3 regions of the Pseudarthrobacter sp. C1 genome follow, and region 2 is predicted to be linked to each of the others. Evidence: riboswitches for the same ligand, from Rfam matches in the RefSeq annotation. Region 2 holds a riboswitch; each other region holds the start of a gene.
The links. Region 2 has a riboswitch for S-adenosylmethionine ahead of U7114_RS13680 (bifunctional o-acetylhomoserine/o-acetylserine sulfhydrylase). Riboswitches for the same ligand answer to the same signal wherever they lie in the genome.
Positions count from the first base shown of each region.

Region 1 (2,242 bases), on a different contig from region 2:
GGTGTGGCGCATCAGCTGCTTCACCGGCCCGTCAATGAACTCCTTGGTACCCAGGATGGCGCCACCAAGCACCCGGCCCTGGCCGTCGATGTGCTTGGTGCCCGAGTAGACAATCACGTCGGCGCCGAACTTCCCGCACCGCTGCAGCAGGGGGGTGGCAAAAACGTTGTCGACGACGACGGTGGCCCCGGCCGCATGCGCCAGGTCGCTGACCGCAGCAATGTCCACGATCTCCTGCATGGGATTGGACGGCGATTCGAAGAAGACGGCGGTGGTGGGCTCGGAGAGCGCTTCACGCCACTGCTCCAGGTCAGGGCCGTCCACGAAGACGGTCTCCACGCCCCAGCGCGGCAGGATTTCGTTCAGGATCACAAAGCACGAGCCGAAGAGTGAGCGGGCGGCAACCACCCGGTCCCCGGCCGCCAGCAGCGCACCCAGGGCGGTGAAAACCGCGGACATGCCGGACGCCGTCGCGAAGCACGCCTCGGTCCCCTCAAGCAGGCGGAGCCGTTCCTGGAACGTGGCCACGGACGGGTTGCCGTAGCGCGAGTAGACAAAGCGTTCGTCCTCGCCCGTAAAGGCCCGCTCAGCAGCAGCGGCGGATTCGTACACGAAACCGGAGTTCAGGAAGACAGCCTCGCTGGTCTCCTGGAAGTTGGTGCGGTCCAGCCCGCCGCGGACGGCCTGGGTGTCGGGGCTCCAGCCGGCGGCGTCTTCGTTGAAGGTCACTTAGTTCTTTCCCAGGTTGGTCGGCAGGCCGCGGTTCTTCCAGCCGTTGACGGTACGTTCTCCATAACGGTCCGGTTCACCCTCAAAGCCCTCCAGGACGTTGTAGGAGGTGAAGCCGGCCTGCGTGGCGGCGATAGCGGCCGCGATGGAACGCTGGCCGGAACGGCACAGGAACACCAGTTCGGTTGACTTGTCCTCGGGCGCCTGTTGGCTAAGGTCGGTGATGAAGTCGGGGTTGGGGATTCCGCCCGGGAAGGTCCACTGGATGAACAGCGGATCGTTCTCGGTGGCCTTGGTGTCGGGAATGCCGATGTGGGCCCATTCGCCCTCCGTGCGCACATCCACCAGGATGGCGCCCTGCTCAAGTTTTTCCCAGGCCTCCTGCGGGGTCAGGTCTCCGGCGTAGCTCATGCGTGGCCCTCGCCGCCGAAGTCAAGGTCATCGCCGGAGGACTCGAGGTCGTCAACGGCATCTGCCACGGCAGCGTCCGCGGAAGCGATGGCTGCCGGCAGGACTACCGCCTGCGCCACGATCACACTGCTGCCGTTGAAGGTTGCCGCCGGGCTGCCATGGAGGACATAGCCTTCCGCCAGCGCGGCGGAGATCCGCTCGCAAAAGGCGCGGTCATCCGGCCCGCTGATGAGGCGGTACGACAGTTTCTCTTCAGGGGCAGGTGCGTCAGACACGACGATCTCCTTCTCTCACGCTTGCAGCTCGAATGGGTCGATATGCCGAGTGTTCACCTGAGGCACCCCGCCGCGAAAGGAGGGTTGCCGACCGGCCAGTCAGGGCTTGGCGCCGGTACTCATTACTCCCCAAAAACGTAACACTTGCCGCCCGCGGCCGCACCGCCGTCGTCGTCATGTTGCGTAACTGAAGTAGGCCGGGCGCCGCAGTGGAGCCCAGTGCCGTCCGGCACCTTCACCTAAAGTACGACGGCGGCTCCTCCTTGGGTGTCCGGGGGTGGGCCCGGGGGAGCGGCAGGATCAGGCTGATGCAGCAGCAGGGAGCGCGCCTAAGCGCGCTTAAGAAGGAACGGCGTGGACCCTGTGCCCCAGGCACGTGGTCCACGCCGTACTCGTTGTGCCGTTGCTTAGACGAGGCCCGGGTAGCTTGCCAGGATGTAGTCGGCAGCGGCGGGGCCTTTCATGCGCAGCCCCTTGCGGCCGTGCCTGATGCGGCAATTCATGGCTATCCAGAAATTGGACTCCAGGCCGGGCTTCTGCTGGTTGATGAAGCACCAGCTGGTGTACAGGCCGTAAAGGCGGTCACGGTCGAGGGTGGCGTCCGAGGCCTGGTCAATGTAGGTGGCTTCTTTTAGAAAGAGATCGAACTGCGAATGCGCCATGACGGCTTCCCTTCGCTAAGTGCGGTGGTGCCGCCGTTCGGCTACAGCAGCGAACCTCAATGCCGTGCACGGGGCATGGAGTGTTGATGAAGCCCGCGGAAATCAAGAACTAGTTGAAACCGGGGGCTACTAGTTGAAACCAGGGGCTACAGGGCGGTGTCACTG
Region 1 is NZ_JAYESK010000006.1:236,013-238,254, reverse strand. It holds gene U7114_RS12680 (O-succinylhomoserine sulfhydrylase) at 1-729, opposite strand, end outside; gene U7114_RS12675 (rhodanese-like domain-containing protein) at 730-1,140, opposite strand; gene U7114_RS12670 (DUF1737 domain-containing protein) at 1,137-1,415, opposite strand; SAM riboswitch class IV at 1,428-1,542, opposite strand; gene U7114_RS12665 (hypothetical protein) at 1,823-2,077, opposite strand.
Region 1: another riboswitch for S-adenosylmethionine. It lies ahead of U7114_RS12670 (DUF1737 domain-containing protein); the one in region 2 lies ahead of U7114_RS13680 (bifunctional o-acetylhomoserine/o-acetylserine sulfhydrylase).

Region 2 (2,242 bases):
CTCCGTAACCCGGGCTGCGGAACCGGCAATGGTGAGGCAGCTCATTTTGACGTTGCTCTCGTAGGCGTTGGACGGGTGCAGGGACGGATCCCCCTCCCACTTGAGCATGTAGGGAACCTGGGGGTCGGCAATCAGGCCCAGGATGCCAATCTGCTTCCAGACCAATTCGCGGCCATCAGGGAACTTGCGGTTTCCGTTGACGGCGGAGCGGCCCAGCCGCTCCTCGAAGGGAGCCAGGTCGTCCACCTCGACGCACCAGCCCATCCAGCCGCCGCCCGCGGCAGACCGTGCACGCACAGCCTGCCCGAAAGGGGCCTTGTCGGAAGCGGGGTGGTCCAGGACCTCCACCACCTCGACGTATTTGTGCCCCGCGAGCGGGATGATCATATTCCGGGTTCCGAACCGCGGGTGCACCCCGCCCTTCACTGCCTCAACGCCGAGGGCAGAGGAAATACGTTCGGTGGTGGCAGCCAGGCCATCGTGTTCACAGGCGTAAGAGACGTGATCCATGCGCATGCCAACATCTTGGCACTTTGTGATCGGCCTCTCAGCTAAGGGTACCCTTACCAGGATTTTCCATCCGGGACCCCTGATTTCAACCTATTCCCGGGCGGAGATCAGGGGGACTATGTTCGTCACAATCCTGTCCCGCACCGGTTTCATGTTCCTACACTGGGCTCAGGTCATGAGTGCCAGCGCCAAGCCCCGGCTCGCTGGCCGGCAACCCTCCATCCGCGGTGGGGTGCCCCGGATGAGGACCTGGCTGTCCGGCAACGGCCGGATGGCAAGCGCGGCCCGCGGTGCCTACAGCATGCCGGGCCCATGTCAGAGGAGCCTTAGTTGTCCAACGGATGGTCTTTTGAAACCCGCCAGATCCACGCAGGACAGGAGCCGGACAGTGCCACCGGCGCCCGTGCACTCCCTATCTACCAGACCACGTCCTTCGTATTCCCAAGCGCGGAAAGCGCCGCCAACCGTTTTGCCCTCGCTGAACTGGCGCCGATCTACACCCGCATCGGCAATCCCACCCAGGATGCCGTGGAACAGCGGATCGCCAGCCTTGAGGGCGGATTGGGAGCACTCCTGCTGAGTTCAGGACAGGCAGCAGGGACTTTCGCTGTCCTCAATATCGCCGAGGCGGGGGACCATATCGTTGCCAGCCCCAGCCTGTACGGCGGGACTTACAACCTGTTCGCACACACCCTGAAGAAGTTCGGCATTTCCGTGACCTTCGTGGCGGACCCGGACAACCTGGACCAGTGGCGCGACGCGGTCCAGCCAAACACCAAGCTCTTCTTCGCCGAAGTGGTGTCCAACCCCCGCCAGGACGTCCTGGACATCGAGGGCGTGTCAGGCATCGCCCATGATGCCGGCGTGCCCCTGATCGTGGACAACACCCTGTCCACCCCGTACCTGATCCGGCCGCTGGAATGGGGAGCGGACATCGTTGTCCATTCCGCAACCAAGTACCTGGGCGGCCACGGATCCGCGATTGCCGGGGTGATCGTGGACTCCGGCAAGTTCGACTTCGGCAAGGACCCTGCGAGGTTCCCGGGCTTCAACACCCCGGACCCCACGTACAACGGGCTGGTGTACGCCCGGGACCTCGGCAAGGACGGTGCCCTGGGCGCCAACCTGTCCTATATCCTCAAGGCCCGCGTCCAGCTGCTCCGGGACCTGGGCTCCGCAGTCTCCCCGTTCAACGCGTTCCTGATCGCCCAGGGCCTGGAAACGCTGAGCCTGCGGGTGGAACGGCATGTTGCCAACGCCACGGAAGTGGCGCGCTGGCTGGAAGGAAGGGACGACGTCGAATCCGTCGCCTACGCGGGGCTGCCCTCCAGTCCGTGGTACGAGCGGGGCCGCAAGTACGGGCCCAAGGGCACGGGCGCGATTGTCTCCTTCAACCTGGCTGGCGGGGCCGAGGCCGGCAAGCGCTTCGTTGACGCGCTGGAGCTGCACTCCCACGTGGCAAACATCGGCGACGTCCGCTCCCTTGTCATCCACCCGGCGTCGACCACCCACAGCCAGCTTTCCCCGGAGCAGCAGGCCGTCGCCGGCGTGACCCCCGGCCTGGTCCGGTTGTCGGTGGGAATCGAACACATCGATGACATCCTGGCGGACCTCGAAGCGGGCTTTCGGGCAGCAAAGGACGCGACCGGGGCCTAGCCGGACGCACAAAGAACCCGAGACGGCGGCACGCCGGGGAAGTCACAACCAGTCACACTCTTGGCAGCAGGCGGGG
Region 2 is NZ_JAYESK010000007.1:170,198-172,439, reverse strand. It holds gene U7114_RS13685 (VOC family protein) at 1-516, opposite strand, end outside; SAM riboswitch class IV at 682-797, shown strand; gene U7114_RS13680 (bifunctional o-acetylhomoserine/o-acetylserine sulfhydrylase) at 841-2,166, shown strand.

Region 3 (2,242 bases), on a different contig from region 2:
CAGGTCAGTCGTCGATGCAGGGGGCGGCGCCGGCCGTTCCCGGAGTGTTGGGAGCCCAGTGCGGGTAGGTGCGGTTGTCGTTGGCGGGAACCCAGCGGCCCGCGTCCACCACGTAGTCCCAGCCGAGCCCCTTGCTCCGCAGGTCACGGATTCCTGCCAGGAGCCGCTCGGCATCGTCAAGCCGGGATCCCACGCCGAAACTGGCACGGAGGGAACCCGACGGCAGCCCCAGCCGCTTGAGCAGCGGGTGGGCGCAGAAGCGGCCGTCACGCAGGCCCACGCCATGCTCTGCCGACAGGTACGCCGCCACCAGTCCGGCGTCGTAGCCTTCGACCGAGAAGTTGACCACGCCGATGGTGTCCGTATCCGGGTTGGTGTCCTGAAAGATCTGGTGGACGGTCACGCCGTCGATTCCCTGCAGGCCCTCCACCAGGTAGGAGCGGATGGCTGATTCGTGCGCGTGCCAGCGGTCCTGGTCCAGCCCCGCGATGACCTGCGTTGCGCGGGCCAGGGTGGCCGCTCCCAGCACGTTCGGTGATCCGCCCTCATGGCGGGCCGGGCCCGTTGCCCAGCTGACGCCGTCGAGCCTTGCCTCCTTGACGGCGCCGCCGCCGGCAAGGTGCGGTGTTCCGGCGTCGAGCCAGTCCGGCCGGCCCACCAGCACACCGGCGCCAAAAGGCGCGTAAAGCTTGTGCCCCGAGAAGGCGATGTAGTCGACGTCGTCAGCGGTGATGTCGATGCGGCGGTGCGGCGCCAGCTGGGCCGCGTCCACCACGATCCGTGCGCCGTGCTCGTGGGCGAGTGCGGCGAGGGCGCGGACGGGAAGGATCTCGCCCGTGACGTTGGACGCGCCGGTGACGGCGAGCAGGCTTACCCCGCCGTGCTGCAGTTCGGCACGCACGGCCTCAATGGTCCCTGCGATGGTGTCGTCCGCCACGATGCTGCGGTGGGGCACGCCCTGCCATGGCAGCAGGTTGGCGTGGTGCTCAATGTCGAGGTACAGGACGTCGCCGTCGGCCCGGCCGTTCGTGACGGGCAGGCAGCCGGCCAGCAGGTTGAGGGAGTCGGTGGTGTTCCGGGTGAAGATCACGGAATCGTCCGGGCGGCCGCCCACGAACTCCCGGACGATGGCCCTGGCATTCTCGTAGACCGAGGTGCTGATCTGGGAGGCGTAGCCGGCTCCGCGGTGCACGCTCGCGTAGAACGGCAGGATTTCATTGAGGTAGGCGGACACCACGGAGAGCGCCGGCGCGGACGCGCCGTAGTCCAGGTTCGCGTACCGGACGTGCCCGCCATGGATCAGGGGAGCCTGGATTTCGGCGCCCGTGACTGCCGCCAGGGGACGGCCGGCTGCGGCGTGGCGCTGGTCGAAGAGGGCGTCCTGTCCGGGCTGTGCTGCGGCGTCAGGCTGGATTGCGGCGTTGGGGGAGACGGTGGCTGTTGTCACAGAGACCTCACTTTGGAACAGGACTCCGCTGGGGGAATCCGCGCTTGCCGCATCCGTTCCGGACCGGCCTGGTCGTCACCCGGGGCACCCCACCGCGAATGGAGGGTTGCCGGCCAGCAAACCGGGGTTTAGCGCTGGCACTCGTGACCTGGTTAAGAGCGTAGGACATAGCCCGCGCAGGCTAAAAGCCGGCCGGAATGTTAAGGCCTTTGTTACGCGCAGTTGAAAAGGTCCGCTTTTGCCGAAGATAACGACGGCGGGCGCCTCCTTTCGGAGGTGCCCGCCGTTGATTGTTCGGAAGAGGAGGGTCAGAGGAGGTCGTCCAGGTCCGGGTTCAACCGGCGCAGCACCTCCGAGTGAAGGATGGAATTCGTGGCCAGTGCGTTGCCGCCGAACGGGCCGTCCTCACCTTCCAGCGATGTGAACCGGCCGCCCGCTTCAACCACGATGGGCACCAGGGCGGCCATGTCGTAGAGGTTGAGCTCGGGCTCGCAGGCGATATCCACCGAGCCTTCCGCCACCATGCAGTACGACCAGAAGTCCCCGAATGCCCTGGTACGCCACACGTCCTCCGTGAGGCCCAGGAATTCGTTGAGGTTACCGCGCTCCTTCCAGCCGCCAAGGCTCGAATAAGACAGGGAAGCGTCGGACAGTTTGGACACGTTGGACACGCGGAGGCGGGTTGCGGCTGCCAGGGAACGTCCCATATAGGCGCCCATGCCCTTGGCCGCCCACCAGCGCTTGCCCAGTGCAGGGGCGCTCACCACGCCCACCACCGGCTCGCCTTCGTCCACG
Region 3 is NZ_JAYESK010000002.1:195,819-198,060, reverse strand. It holds gene U7114_RS03585 (aminotransferase class V-fold PLP-dependent enzyme) at 5-1,447, opposite strand; SAM riboswitch class IV at 1,483-1,596, opposite strand; gene hisN (histidinol-phosphatase) at 1,756-2,242, opposite strand, start outside.
Region 3: another riboswitch for S-adenosylmethionine. It lies ahead of U7114_RS03585 (aminotransferase class V-fold PLP-dependent enzyme); the one in region 2 lies ahead of U7114_RS13680 (bifunctional o-acetylhomoserine/o-acetylserine sulfhydrylase).